Regions from separate parts of the Exiguobacterium sp. A1_3_1 genome, predicted to be linked through region 1. Evidence: riboswitches for the same ligand, from Rfam matches in the RefSeq annotation. Region 1 holds a riboswitch; the other holds the start of a gene.

The links. A riboswitch is a leader RNA that binds a small molecule or an ion and turns the genes downstream of it on or off. The one in region 1 is predicted to bind lysine.
Region 2: linked by a shared signal. The riboswitch ahead of F8N00_RS03165 (aspartate kinase) and the one ahead of F8N00_RS07210 (amino acid permease) in region 1 are both predicted to bind lysine.

Annotation. Positions count from the first base shown of each region.
Region 1 is NZ_WBYY01000049.1:547-8,059, forward strand. Features, by position in the region: gene msrA (peptide-methionine (S)-S-oxide reductase MsrA) at 1-513, opposite strand, end outside; gene F8N00_RS07205 (hypothetical protein) at 583-765, opposite strand; gene F8N00_RS07210 (amino acid permease) at 846-2,327, opposite strand; lysine riboswitch at 2,460-2,648, opposite strand; gene F8N00_RS07215 (MarR family winged helix-turn-helix transcriptional regulator) at 2,814-3,269, shown strand; gene F8N00_RS07220 (diguanylate cyclase) at 3,407-4,498, shown strand; gene F8N00_RS07225 (TetR/AcrR family transcriptional regulator) at 4,541-5,146, opposite strand; gene F8N00_RS07230 (HlyD family secretion protein) at 5,339-5,995, shown strand; gene F8N00_RS07235 (DHA2 family efflux MFS transporter permease subunit) at 6,008-7,513, shown strand, end outside.
Region 2 is NZ_WBYY01000016.1:15,740-23,252, reverse strand. Features, by position in the region: gene F8N00_RS03180 (GNAT family N-acetyltransferase) at 1-265, shown strand, start outside; gene F8N00_RS03175 (argininosuccinate synthase) at 384-1,589, shown strand; gene argH (argininosuccinate lyase) at 1,586-2,956, shown strand; lysine riboswitch at 3,027-3,204, shown strand; gene F8N00_RS03165 (aspartate kinase) at 3,317-4,516, shown strand; gene F8N00_RS03160 (aspartate-semialdehyde dehydrogenase) at 4,530-5,522, shown strand; gene dapA (4-hydroxy-tetrahydrodipicolinate synthase) at 5,540-6,421, shown strand; gene dapB (4-hydroxy-tetrahydrodipicolinate reductase) at 6,418-7,164, shown strand; gene dapD (2,3,4,5-tetrahydropyridine-2,6-dicarboxylate N-acetyltransferase) at 7,151-7,513, shown strand, end outside.

The DNA.
Region 1 (7,513 bases):
CTTCCACGCTTCTTTGATGAATTTCGCGCGACCTGAGCCGACACTATACATCTGATAACGGAACGGATTCTTTTTATAATAATCTTGGTGATATTCTTCGGCTGGCCAAAACGGCTTTTCTGGACGAATCTCTACCGCGACTGGACGCGAGAAGCGTCCTGATGCGTCAAGCGCTGCTTTCGAACGTTCAGCTGCTTCACACTGTGCTTCATCGACATAAAAGATAGCCGGTTGGTATGATTCACCACGGTCATTGAATTGACCTCCACCATCTGTCGGATCGATTTGACGCCAGAAGATATCGAGTAATTCTTCGTACGTAATGACGGACGGATCGTACGTGACTTCAACCGCCTCCAAGTGACCTGTCGTTTCCGAACAGACCTCTTTATAAGTCGGGTTCTCTGTATGACCACCGGTATATCCTGAAATGACCTGCTCTACCCCATCATATTTATGGAATGGCTTGACCATGCACCAGAAACAACCACCTGCAAATATTGCTTTTGCCATCTATCTTCCCCTCCTCTGTATGTGTCTATTTTACCGCGTTCAGAGAATGGACTCGACTTTCCTGCTCATTCAATCCTCTGGGTTCGCTTTTAGACGACGCATGACGAAGTAAATCGCCGCAAAGACAAGGAGAAGTCCTCCAAGCGAATACCAGATGTTATTCAAACGATAAATCATTTGGTATAAGGCTAGCGTCACAAGCAATAATGCGATCGGTAAGAAGGCACGCTTAAAGTGGTACCAGTAATTCACGAAGATCGCCTCCTGTTTTTCTTTCATCTTACTTGAAGCGACATCTAAAAAGCCACCTTCATTTGAAGGTGGCTCAATGATTAAGATTGACGTGGATGTTCCGGGAAGTCCATCTCGTCATAACGAACGATTGACGTCCGGTTTTTGAATTTATGTCCTAACCAGAAGGCAAGGAATAATGGAATACCAACATACGTTGCGGCAATTCCGACCCAATCAATTTGATCAGCGAGGAATGCGGCATAGTTTTGACCGACGATGACGAGGAAACAAAGACCGAAGGCGAACAGCGGACCGAATGGGAACGCTGGTGCAACATATGGTAAGTCTTTCAACGAGTGACCTTGTGCAAGGAATCCTTTACGGAAACGATAGTGACTGATCGCAATCCCGAGCCATGCGATGAAGCCTGTCATACCGGAAGCATTGAGTAACCACAAGTAGACTTGTCCACCAAACATCGACGTCAAGAAACAGAGAGCACCGACCGCACCTGTTGCAAGCAAAGCGTTACGCGGTACACCGTTTTTCGATACTTTCGCGAACAACTTCGGTGCATCCCCTTGACGCGCCAGTGTGTACAGCATCCGTGTCGAAGCATACATACCTGAGTTTCCGGCAGATAAAACAGACGTCAAGATGACGGCGTTCATGAGTGCTGCTGAGAACGCAAGACCTGCTTTTTCAAAGACGAGCGTAAACGGACTAACCGCTACGTCCGTAATGTCATTCGAAACCAAGTTCGGACTTGTATACGGAATGAGCATTCCGATGACGAAAATCGCGAAGACGTAGAAAAGCAAGATGCGCCAGAAGACTTGTTTGACTGCTTTTGGAACATTCTTTTTCGGATCTTCCGATTCACCCGCTGCAATCCCGACCAGTTCTGTACCTTGGAAACTGAATCCGGCAACGAGAATGATACCGATGACGGCAGGAATCCCACCGACGAACGGCGCATCGCCAAGAGCAAAGTTTTTAAATCCAACCGGTGGCTCCGATGTAAAGACACCGAAAATCATCGCAACACCGACGACTAAGAAGACGATAACGGTAACGACTTTAATCATGGCGAACCAATACTCCGCTTCTCCGAATCCTTTAACGGAGAAGTAGTTCAAGCCAATCATGAGTAAGAGGAACAAAGCACTGAAATAAAATCCAGGAACGTCCGGGAACCAATACGTCATAACAATTTGTGCTGCGACGAGTTCGACTGCGATCGTGACTGCCCAGTTGTACCAGTAGTTCCAGCCAAGTGCAAAGCCGAATGATGGATCGACGAATTTCGTTCCATATGTCGAGAAGGATCCAGCGACCGGCATGTACGCCGCCATTTCACCAAGACTTGTCATCAGGAAGTAGACCATCAGACCAACGATTGCATACGATAGGAGCGCCCCACCTGGTCCTGCTGCTGCGACGGAAGCACCGGACGCAATGAAGAGTCCTGTTCCGATTGCCCCACCGATGGCGATCATCGACATATGACGGGCTTGTAATCCACGTTTTAATCCTTCTGCTGTCGAATCTGTTGTTTGTTTTACATCTAGATTGTTCATTTCGTTCGCTTCTCTCTGTTTAGATTTTTTGAGAGGACACTTTTTGAATGAAAAAAACAAAAAGCGTCCTCATCTTCCAGATGGAAGATGAGAACGCAACATAATAAAATGGATGCGCCTCATTCTACCGTCGTGAAAGATAGCTCTCCACAAGTAAGTGATACCCGACTTGTGACAGTATTAGACCTATTCGATCTAATCCCAATCGATCATCTTCAAAGCGATGATTGATTTCGGCAATTCTTCCTTTCAGGTCACTTCATCTGTCGCTTGACGACATCCGTAACCGTACTCTTAAGAACTGCAACCTCCATCCCACTGGTTGAGTGAGAACTGAATTAAGTTAGTTATTACTACGCCATATTACACAAAACGCCACGAAATTGTCAATTGCCTTTTTCGAATCTGGGGTAGTAGATGGTAAAAATCCGATATGTTTAGTACACTAAATGGTAGAAGTCCACTGAGAGAAAGGATGCTGCTTGCATGCCACAGGAACGTGATTTGCTAACTTATCGACTCGAAGAACAAATGCGTGTCATTCTTCGTACCCTGCGACGTGAACTTAACCGGCTATTTGAAGGAACGGCGACCCGGAGTGAATTTTTCATCTTACGAAGCCTTTCTGAAAATGGACCTCAGCGCCCGACGCTTCTCGCGGAACAATTTGAGCTCGCGACGAGTCAAGTCACTGCTTTAACGGATAAGCTGTATAAACAAGGATACGTCACACGGACACGTTCGACGGAAGATCGTCGTTCGATCGTCCTCGCTTTGACGGAGGACGGGGAACGTGCATTTCGAGATCTCGAAATCGTTCGGAAAAACTATTTACAAGATCGCTTCGGTACATTGACGGAAGAAGAGCTCGAAACGATGATTCGTGTCTTTGATAAAATTTTACAGACGATGGATGAAGATACTCTTACTTCATCTTCTTAAAAACGGTAGATTTTCTACCGTTTTTTCTATTTTGTCTAAAGATTTCTCTATGTCTAACCGTTATCTACTTGAGTATACTGGAAGTATATATATGGAAATCTGTTAGCTGGGGGAGTTGGGAGGATTTGTTGGCCATCATGAATCAATTCATCATTAACTTTTGTCTACTGTTCACAACGATTACTCTCTTGTTCTTACCGTTTCGGAATCAACCGCGTATTTCATTGAACTCCAAATGGAGCATTCGACTTATACTCGGAGCAGTCTTTGGTCTGATTGCGGTCTTATTAATGTTCAATGGGATCCAAATCGATGTCGCCCGTGTTGATTTACGTATCGTTCCCGTCGCGATCGCCATGCTGTTCGGTGGTTTCCCAAGCGCCATCGTTGCAGGAGCAATGATCATCGGAACACGTTACTTTTTAACACCAGTTGATCAAATGGAAGGATTTTATTTATCTACGCTGATCATCGTCTTATTCATCACGACGATTGGGATCATTCGTCGATTCGTCCATGTCTCGATGCGTCATTTTCAACTTATGGTGTTGGTCGGTATTCTCTATTCGTTACCCGCCATCTACATCCTGACGCACAGCTGGTCGACATTCTTTAAAATCTCGATTGCGTACGTCTTCTTTAATTTATTAGCTGGCTTTGTTGCCTTTCGATTACTGACGGAATTACGCCGTCACTTTGAAAACATCCAGTATCAGCAGAAACTCGCTATGACAGATGCTTTGACAGGACTCGCCAATCGCCGTCGTCTGGATGACTCGCTATCACTTGTCGGTTCGACCGATCAAGGCTATTCACTTGTGCTCATCGATATCGATTTCTTCAAGCATGTCAATGATACATATGGTCATGATGCGGGCGATGATGTGTTACGCCAACTCGGCATGACTCTCGCTTCCTTGACGCGTCCAGACGACCTCGTCGGACGGTACGGTGGTGAAGAATTTTTAATCATCTTACCAAGTACTTCGGCGAAAGAAGCGCAAAAAATAGCAGAACTAGCTCGGTTGACGGTCGCACGTAACCTGTTCCCGACATCAGATGTACCTGATCTGCAAATCACGATCTCACTTGGGATTTCACATTCTAGTGGTTCGCACACGTCACTTGAAGCATTACAACAGGCAGATAAAGCGTTGTATTACTCAAAAGAAAGCGGACGGAACCGGAGTACGATTTATTCGAAAGAACTTGCATTCCGACAAGCTTAAACTAATTGGACACTTCCGTAGGGGAGTGTCTTTTTTACGTCTTCATTCCGTCTCTTTAGGAAAACCGATACTTTCAACCGTTCCGAAAACAATCATCCGACTTAATTGTTCTGCCATGTATTCTGATGAATACGGTCGACCGTTTCGTAACCAAGAAATCAACAATCCTAACTGTCCACCAATGACATAGTTCAATAATAAGTCCCGATCGACGAACGTAGCTTCTTCTGTGATTTGCGGTCGAAACACAATTCGATAATTCTCTTTCAATGTATCGAGAAAACGAGAGATGAACGTTTTGATCGGTCCTTGAACGAGCATCGTCTGATAGAATAGTTCATTTTCTTCGATATGAATGAACAAACGAGCAAAATAGCGACTCACCTGCTCGACTGTCGGAAATACAGTTCCTGTACCCGTGATCCGAATCGCTTGTTCAAGTGCTTTCATTTGCTCCTCAACGACTTGGTCGAGCAAATCATACTTATCTGTATAGTGTGCGTAGAAGGTCGAACGATTCACACCTGCTCCATCCGTCAACATTTTGACAGTAATGCTCGAGAAGCTGTGCGTCTTCAGTAAACGAAATAATTCCATCGTAATACGGTCACGTGACCGTTTTGGTCGGGGATCACGGCTCTCATTCATCCATATTTCACTCCTTTTTCACCATCTTTTCATTAATGAATCCGTTATCATCTATTTTTCCAACATTTTGTCGGAAATTGTCGGTTGTTTGTTAGCTAACGTTCCATATAATTAACTATATTAATTACTCCTCCCCCCAGAGGAGTACTTTTTTTGAATCGATTGTACACAAGAAAGGATGCTAACACACCCATGAGTATGAAAAAATTATTGATCATCAATATCGTGACACTCATCGTTTTAATCGGTGGTGGTGTTGTCGGATACTACTATTACGATCAAGCAACGAGCTATGTCAAAACAGACAATGCGAAAATCGACGGTAAGATGATAACGATTGCGAGCCCAAGCGCTGGTAAATTAACAGACTGGTCTGCGAAAACAGGCGAATCACTTGCCAGTGGCGCAACAGTCGGACACGTCATGACGGCACAAGCCGGACAAAAACCGACGGATCTCTCGGTTTCAATGCCCTCAAAAGCAACGATCGTTCAGTCGATGGCGACAAAGAACGGCTTCGTCGCAGCAGGTACACCTCTCGCATATGGTTTTGACTTAAACGACCTTTGGGTCACAGCGAACATCGAAGAAACAGAAATCGATGAAATCAAAGTCGGACAAACAGTGGATGTTTACGTCGACAGCTACCCGGACACGACACTTTCTGGTGAAGTCGAGCAAATCGGTATGACGACGGCTTCCACGTTCTCAATGATGCCTTCTTCAAACGGAAACGCGAATTACACGAAAGTCGCACAAGTCATTCCTGTTAAAGTCTCACTCTCGCAAGAAAAATCACTCGACATTCGACCTGGTATGAATGTGACCGTCCGCATTCATAAGGATTAAGGAGGGACGTTGATGTCTACTACCTTCTTATTCGGATACAGTGCGTTCACGATTCTGATCATCATCGGCGTCAACTGGATCGCCCGTCGAAGTCGCTCATCCGACACGGCGCTGGCGACGGACGGACCGACTCTTGAGGAATCCCTCGAGGCGGAACCGACGATGACCGTAACACCACCAGTCGCAGCACCTTCAAAACAGGTATCGACTGAAAACGTCAGTATTCCGAAAGTACTGACGGTCTTACTCATCGGTATGTTCATTGCTATTTTGAACCAAACGTTGATCAATGTCGCGTTACCGGTTCTGATCAATGATTTCAACGTATCGACGTCCACTGCCCAATGGTTGACGACGGGCTTCATGCTCGTCAACGGGATTTTGATTCCGATCAGTGCCTTTTTGATGCGAAGCTACACGTTCCGCCAGCTGTTCCTCGCTTCGATGACACTATTTTTCTTCGGATCGGTCATCTGTTCGATGGCAATGAACTTCCCGGTCATGATGATCGGTCGCGTCGTTCAGGCAGCGGGGGCTGGTATCTTGATGCCACTCGGATCAAACGTCTTCATGACGTTATTCCCACCGCATAAACGCGGTGCTGCCATGGGAATGCTCGGAATCGCGATGATTCTCGCTCCTGCTGTCGGACCTACGATCACAGGATATGTCATCCAAAACTATGATTGGCACGTCATGTTTTATGCGATGTCGTTCTTTGGATTAGTAACATTGTTACTCGGTACTGCCTGGTTCCGCCTGACGCAGCCACTCTCGAAACCTTCTTTTGACGCACTGGGCGTCTTATTCAGTACGATCGGATTCGGGAGTCTCCTTTACGGATTCAGTGAAGCCGGGAATGACGGCTGGGATAGCCCGATCGTCATCAGCACGATCGTCATCGGCTTAATCGGAATTGCAGCTTTTGCGATGCGTGAGCTATCGATGGAAGATCCGATGCTGAACATTCGCGTGTTGAAGGTACCGGAATTTTCGTTCACCCTCTTCATCAACGTTATCGTCACGATGGCCTTGTTCGGCGGGATGTTACTTTTACCGATTTACCTTCAAAGTATTCGTGGTTTTTCACCAGTCGACTCTGGTCTTCTCCTTTTGCCCGGATCACTAATCATGGGGATCACCGGACCGATTGCCGGTCGTTTATTTGACCGCTTCGGTATTCGACCGCTCGCTATCTTCGGTTTGACGTTGATGACGTACGGGACATGGGAATTGACGCAATTGAACATGGATACGTCGTATTATTCCATCATGGGTATCTATATGCTTCGATCGTTCGGTATGGCATTCATCATGATGCCGATCATGACTGCCGGTATGAACGCTTTACCGATGAAGATGATCCCGCACGGAAACGCGACCCAGAATACACTTCGTCAAGTCGCCGGCTCCATCGGAACGGCAATTCTCGTCACTGTCATGACCCGTCAAACGACGGCTCACTTGGCAGACGATGCGAATCAGTTCACGACGCTCGACCCGACGCTTTCGCAACAT
Region 2 (7,513 bases), on a different contig from region 1:
CGCAACGGGGCGTACCCGTCCATATGACGACCAACGGATGAAGGTAGAGCGTGTCGCGACGCTAGCGACAGCGCGAGGAAAAGGATACGGTGGCGAGTTGATGCAGGCGATGGAACGAGTCGCACGTCGCGAAGGGAAGCAATTGCTAACACTCGGCGCACAAGTCCAAGCGATCCCGTTTTATCAAGGACTCGGTTATACGATCGTCTCCGATGAATTCGATGATGCGGGCATCCCACACCGGACGATGGAGAAAAAAATGTAAGTTATTTTGAAAGAAATCCTGCAAAAAGGGTTTCTTTTTTTTGTTTTCTATGTATATATATAATTCATAATGAATTTTTATACAGACAGATGAATTTAAAACCAGGAGGGAATTATACATGTCGAAACAAAAATTGATCTTAGCGTACTCTGGGGGACTTGATACATCGGTAGCCATCAAGTGGTTGAGCAAGGACTATGACGTCATTGCCTTATGCATGGATGTCGGAGAAGGAAAAGATTTATCCATCATTAAAGAAAAAGCACTCCTCGTCGGTGCGATCGAATCGATCGTCCTCGATGTTAAAGAAGAATTCGCACAAGACTTCGTTTTACCGGCACTTCAATATGGCGCGCATTACGAAAATGCCTATCCGTTGATTTCAGCGCTTTCGCGTCCGTTGATCGCAGAAAAGCTTGTCGAAGTCGCGCATCAGCACGGTGCGACGGCAGTCGCTCACGGATGTACCGGAAAAGGGAACGACCAAGTCCGGTTCGAAGTTTCAGTCGCAGCACTTGATCCATCACTCGAAGTCATCGCACCGGTCCGGGAATGGAAATGGTCACGGGAAGAAGAAATCGCCTATGCGAAAGAAAACAATGTGCCGATTCCGATCAACCTCGACAGCCCATACTCAATCGACATGAACCTTTGGGGACGGAGTAACGAATGTGGTGTCCTAGAAAACCCTTGGACAGAGCCACCGCAAGACGCTTATGCGTTGACAGTAGCGCCAGAAGACGCTCCGGATCAGGCAGAAGAAGTCATCATTGGCTTTGAAGCAGGTGTTCCGGTCTCGATCAACGGAACGACGTATCCACTGGCGAAACTGATCACGGAACTGAACATCATCGCGGGTGCACATGGGGTCGGACGGATCGACCACGTCGAGAACCGTCTCGTCGGTATCAAATCGCGGGAAGTCTATGAGTGCCCAGGCGCAACGGTGTTACTCAAAGCGCACGCTGCACTCGAGACGATTACATTGACGAAGGACGTCGCGCATTTCAAACCACTACTCAGCAAACAATATGCAGAAACAATCTACAACGGTCTCTTCCATGCACCGTTGACGAAAGGCTTGAAAGCATTCTTGACAGCGACACAACAGGACGTCACAGGAGAAGTTCGCGTTAAACTGTTCAAAGGAAACGCAACTGTGACAGGTCGTCAGTCCGCTGTCTCGCTCTACGATGAGAAACTTGCGACGTACACGAAAGAAGACGCATTCGATCATGAAGCAGCAAAAGGCTTCATCAAATTACACGGACTTGCCGTTTCGACGCATGCGAGCGTACATCGTCAGGCGGGTGTCACGAAATGACCAAACTCTGGGGTGGACGTTTTACGGAAAGTGCTTCCGCTCAAGCGGAAGCCTTCGGAGCATCAATCACGTTCGATCAAAAATTAGCGAGCGTCGATTTAAAAGGCAGTCTCGCACACGCGCAGATGCTATTTGAACAAGAGATTCTTGCTCAAGACGAGTGGACACAAATCGAGCAAGGACTGAAGCAACTGGAAACGACGTTAGCAGACCATTCCTATACGTTAGCGGATGAGGACATTCATATGAACCTCGAACGTCTATTGACGGAACAGATTGGTCCGGTTGCAGGAAAACTGCATACGGCACGGAGTCGAAATGACCAGGTCGCAACGGATTTACATCTATGGATGGAACAACATGTTGAGGCGTTGACGACAGCATTACGCGAGCTCCAGTCGGTCATCACGGAACAAGCGGAGCAACATATCGAGACGGTCATGCCAGGGTATACGCATTTGCAACGGGCACAACCGATCTCGCTTGCGCATCACTTGCTCGCTTATTTCTGGATGTTCGAACGTGATGTCGAACGGTTGACGGATAATCAAAAACGAATTCGGAAATCACCGCTCGGGGCAGGTGCGCTCGCGGGGACGACATTCCCGATCAATCGTTTCCGGTCTGCTGAGTTGCTCGGTTTTGAGTCGGTCTATCCAAACAGTCTTGATGCTGTCTCGGACCGTGATTTCGTCATCGAATACCTCGGGATCGCTTCGACCATCATGATGCATCTCTCGCGCTTTTGTGAAGAAATCATCATCTGGGCGTCGCAAGAATTTAGCTTTATCGAGTTATCCGATGCCTTCTCAACAGGATCGAGCATGATGCCACAAAAGAAAAATCCTGATTTCGCTGAGTTGATTCGTGGAAAAACGGGGCGCGTCTACGGTAACCTGATGGGCTTCTTGACGACGATGAAGGCATTACCACTCGCTTACAATAAAGACATGCAAGAGGATAAGGAAGGGGTCTTCGATACAGCAGATACCGTTCTCCAATCCGTTCAAATCTTCACTGGAATGATTGAATCTGCGACGTTTAAGACCGAAGCGCTCAAGAAGGCGACAATGCAAGACTTCTCGAATGCAACGGAACTCGCCGACTACCTTGTGACGAAAGGCATACCATTCCGGGAAGCGCACGAAATCGTAGGCAAAGCCGTCCTTTATTGTGTGCAAAACGGTTGTTTCCTGAAGGATTTGAATCTCGAGACGTATCAAACCTTCCATCCGGATATCACGGAAGACGTCTATCCGCTCCTCGATCCGGTTCAAGCAGTGGCACGCCGGACAAGCTACGGCGGGACAGGGTTTGCTGCCGTGTCGGAGCAACTCGAACTCGCGAAACAGCATCTTGCGAATTGACGGATTTTGAAAAAAATCAGTCAAATGACTGGATTTAACAAAAGATGTCTGCTATAACTGTAACTAACAACCGACAGATAGAGGCGCGGATGACATGAGTAGCATCATTCTTGAAGGCAAGCATGCCGAATGATGTGAAAGGGGAAGTCCGCCGAAGTGAACGAGAAGATGCTTCTTCTCATTTGCTGGTACAACGGTTAAGATCCGTTGTACTGCCGAAACCGATGTTTCGGAGCGCTATCTTACGTAAAAGAACGAATGACTTTGTCTTCGTTTGTCCGATCGTGATAACGACGGGCCGTAGGAACGCTCCTACCGGCCCGTCGTTTTTTTCTGTATCGGGACAAAGGAGATAGGATTGTGACAACTGTACTTAAATTTGGTGGAAGCTCGGTTGCGACTGTCGAACAGATTCAGTCTATTGCGAATTATTTGAAGAGTCGCGCAGCCGAAGGTGAAAAACTTGTCGTCGTCGTTTCAGCGATGGGCAAGATGACAGATTCTTTGATTGCTCAGGCGCAAGCCATCACGGATCGCCCCGAGCGCCGAGAACTCGATCGTCTGCTTGCCATCGGAGAAGAACAGACGATTTCATTACTCAGCATCGCCCTCAACTCACTCGGCGTCAAAGCGTTATCGCAAACAGGCGCTCAAGCGGGAATCAGTACGATGGGATTGCATACGAAAAGTAAGATCAAACAGATTGATGGAAATCTATTACGACAAAAACTCGAAACATACGATGTCGTCATCGTCGCTGGATTCCAAGGTGTCAACGAACTCGGTGATGTCACGACGCTCGGACGTGGTGGATCGGATACGACGGCTGTTGCCCTTGCGGCAGTCCTTGATAAACGGTGTGAAATCTACACGGATGTCGACGGTGTCTATACGGCTGATCCACGAATCCATGCTGCTGCTCAACCGATTCCGCACATCTCATATGATGAGATGATGGAGATGAGCGCCCTCGGGTCGAAGGTCATGGAAATGCGGAGTGTCGAACTAGGAAAAAAATACGGCGTACACATCTTCGTCGGGAAAACACTTGAATCGAAAAGGGGAACATGGATCATGGAAGCGACGGAAACAATGGAACAAAAAGCGGTGACGAGTGTCAGTGTGACGAAGAACGTCTTGACGGTATCAATCAAACACGTACCGCAAACGAATGCAGCAGTAGCCGATATCTTCGAACTGTTATCCAATCGCCACGTCAACATCGACATGATCAGTCAAACGACGTTCGACAGTGACATTTTCTTATCGTTCTCATGTCCACTCGATGAGGAAGAGTTCCTCGATGAAGCATTGAAAGACATCATGGATCGCTTCACGACAGTCAAGGTCGATCGCCATAATCAACACGCAAAATTATCTGTCGTCGGAATCGGGATGCGGGATGCAACAGGTGTCGCTTCGAAGTTGTTCGCCATCTTCCGAGCAGAGAACATCCCGTTCTATCAAGTCACGACATCAGAAATCAGCATCTCGTACACGATTGTACAAGCAGACATTGAACGGACGGTTGCAGCGATTGCAAACGCGTTCGAGTTATAAGGAGGAAAACAGGATGTATCATGTAGCCGTCATTGGAGCAACCGGCGCCGTCGGTCAAAAAATGTTACAAGTCCTAGCAGAACTGGACTTCCCGGTCAGCCGCCTGTCCGCTTACGCTTCTGCTCGTTCAGCAGGGAACACGGTACAGTTCAAGGGAGAAGATATTACGATCCAAGCGCTGACGCCAAACATCACGGAAGACGGGATCGATGTCGCGTTGTTCGCAGCAGGCGGAACGATCAGTGAGCAATATGCCCCGTTACTAGCTGAAAACGGAACACTCGTCGTTGATAATTCAAGTGCTTTCCGGATGCAGGAGACGATTCCGCTCGTCGTGCCAGAAGTCAATCCGCAAGCGATTCAAGCGACGGACCGCTTGATCGCAAATCCGAACTGTTCGACCATTCAATCCGTCGTCGCTTTAGCACCGCTCCAGTCACTGGGATTCGAACGGATCAACTATACGACGTATCAGGCCGTATCTGGTTCTGGTCAAAAAGGAATCGAGGATCTGGCACGTGGAGCACGCGGAGAAGAGCCCGTCAATTATCCGCATCCGATTCACGATAACATCTTGCCGCATATCGATGTATTCCTTGAGAACGGCTATACGAAAGAAGAGCAGAAGATGATTGATGAAACACGGAAAATCTTCAATCTTCCAGCATTACCTGTCAGTGCGACATGTGTCCGGGTTCCAGTCACGAATTCTCACTCGGTTGCAATCAACGTCACGTTTACACAACCGACGACGGTTGCAGCGATCCGTGAAGCACTTGAAAACGCACCGGGCGTCGTCCTCATCGATGATGTCGCGAATACGCGTTATCCGATGCCACTTGACGCGAGTGGGACGGACGATGTCTATGTCGGACGAATTCGACAAGATGATAGTCTCGCGAATACGTTCCATCTCTGGTGTGTAGCCGACAACATTCGAAAAGGTGCCGCCTCGAATGCCGTACAAGTCGCACGCCAAGCCATCGAACAGTCGATTCATTCATAAAAAAGGAGGAGTTCTTCATGTTCAAAGGAGCAGGTACAGCGCTCGTCACACCATTTAATGAAGCAGGCGAGTTGGATCTACACGTATTCGAACGCTTGATCGAGCAACAACTCGCAGCAGGAATTCAGGCGCTTGTCGTCGGAGGAACGACAGGAGAAGGATCGACACTGACGAACACGGAATTCGAACAACTACTGACGACTGCCGTTCAAATCACGGCAGGACGAGTACCAGTCATTGCCGGAACGGGTTCGAACAACACGGCAGCAACAATCGAGAAGACGTTACTCGCAGAGCGCCTCGGTGCGGACGCAGCGATGCTCGTCACACCGTACTACAATAAAACATCGCAAGCGGGTCTCGTCGCACATTTCACGGCGGTCGCTGATGCAACCGAATTACCAATCATGCTGTACAACGTTCCGTCGCGGACAGGAGTTGCGATCGCAGTCGAAACAGCAGTGACGTTAGCACGTCATCCACGAATCCAAGCCTTTAAGGAAGCGAGTGGAGATGTCAGCTTCATGGGTGAACTGATGGCGGCGATTCCGGAAGACTTCGCGGTCTTCTGTGGAAATGATGATCAAATCCTGCCGTACATGGCATGGGGCGCACAAGGCGTCATCTCAGTTCTTTCGAACCCGTACCCAGCAGAGACACAAGCACTTGCTGAGGCGTTGCTCGCACAAGATCTCGTCACGGCACGCCGGATTCAGGCAGACTTGTTACCGGTCATCGGTGCCTTGTTCAGTGATGTCAATCCGATTCCAGTTAAAGCATCGCTTGAAGAACTCGGCTTTGCTGTCGGTGCGCCGCGCTTGCCGCTCGTCCGTCAATCGGAAGCGGGACATGCCCACTTACTCGAAACGATGCGGGCTTACAAAGGAGTGGTTCGATGAAACTCGCGTTACACGGTTATGGGGCGACAGGACAATACGTCGTCGAACTCGCACCACAAAGTGTCGTGGCGATCGTTGACCGGACGAAGTCATCCGATACGATCGCTTCATATGCCGAGCTAACAGAGATGTCAGAAACGGTCGATGCGATCATCGACTTCTCGCATCCGAGTTTGCTACCGGATCTGCTCGCATACGGGCTAGCGACAAAAACACCACTCGTCATCGCGACGACTGGTTTTTCAGAGGCGGAACTGGCATCGATCAAGGACGCTGCGAAAGAAATTCCAATTTTCCAGTCGTACAATATGTCGTACGGTATCGCGATGGTGCAGCAACTGCTGAAGACACTCGTACCACTAGCAGGAGCGTATGACATCGAATTGCTCGAGAAACATCACAACCAAAAAGTCGATGCGCCAAGCGGAACGGCTGAGTTGTTATTGCAAACGATTCAGACGGCACGTGACGTCACACCGGTATATGACCGGTCACAGACGCGGCAAAAGCGGGAGACGAACGAGATCGGAATGCACGCGATGCGCGGTGGAACGATCTTCGGAGAACACGAAGTCTTATTCGCAGGTGTCGACGAATTGATTGAAATCAAACATACAGCGCTATCGAAAAAAGTATTTGCTTCTGGTGCGATCAAAGCAGCTGAGGCACTCATTCAAAAAACAGCGGGACTCTATACATTAGAGACGCTCTACACACAGGAGGATTCACATGTTACTCACTGATGCTTACGAAATTGCTAAATTCATTAAAGATGCTAAAAAACAAACACCGGTAAAACTTTACGTCAACGGCGATTTGGCGGGCTTGACGATCGAAGGCGCTACAGCATTCGGATCAGATGAATCAAAGATTTTCTTCGCGGATGCAGGACTTGTGGCTACTTTCTTAGAAAAGTATTCAGATCGCATCACGGATGTTCACGTGGAGTATGACCGTCGCAACAGTGCGGTACCAATGCTTGATACACGTCACTTGAATGCGCGCATCGAACCAGGTTCATGGATTCGTGATCATGTCGTCATCGGTGACAACGCAGTCGTCATGATGGGTGCGATCATCAATATCGGTGCA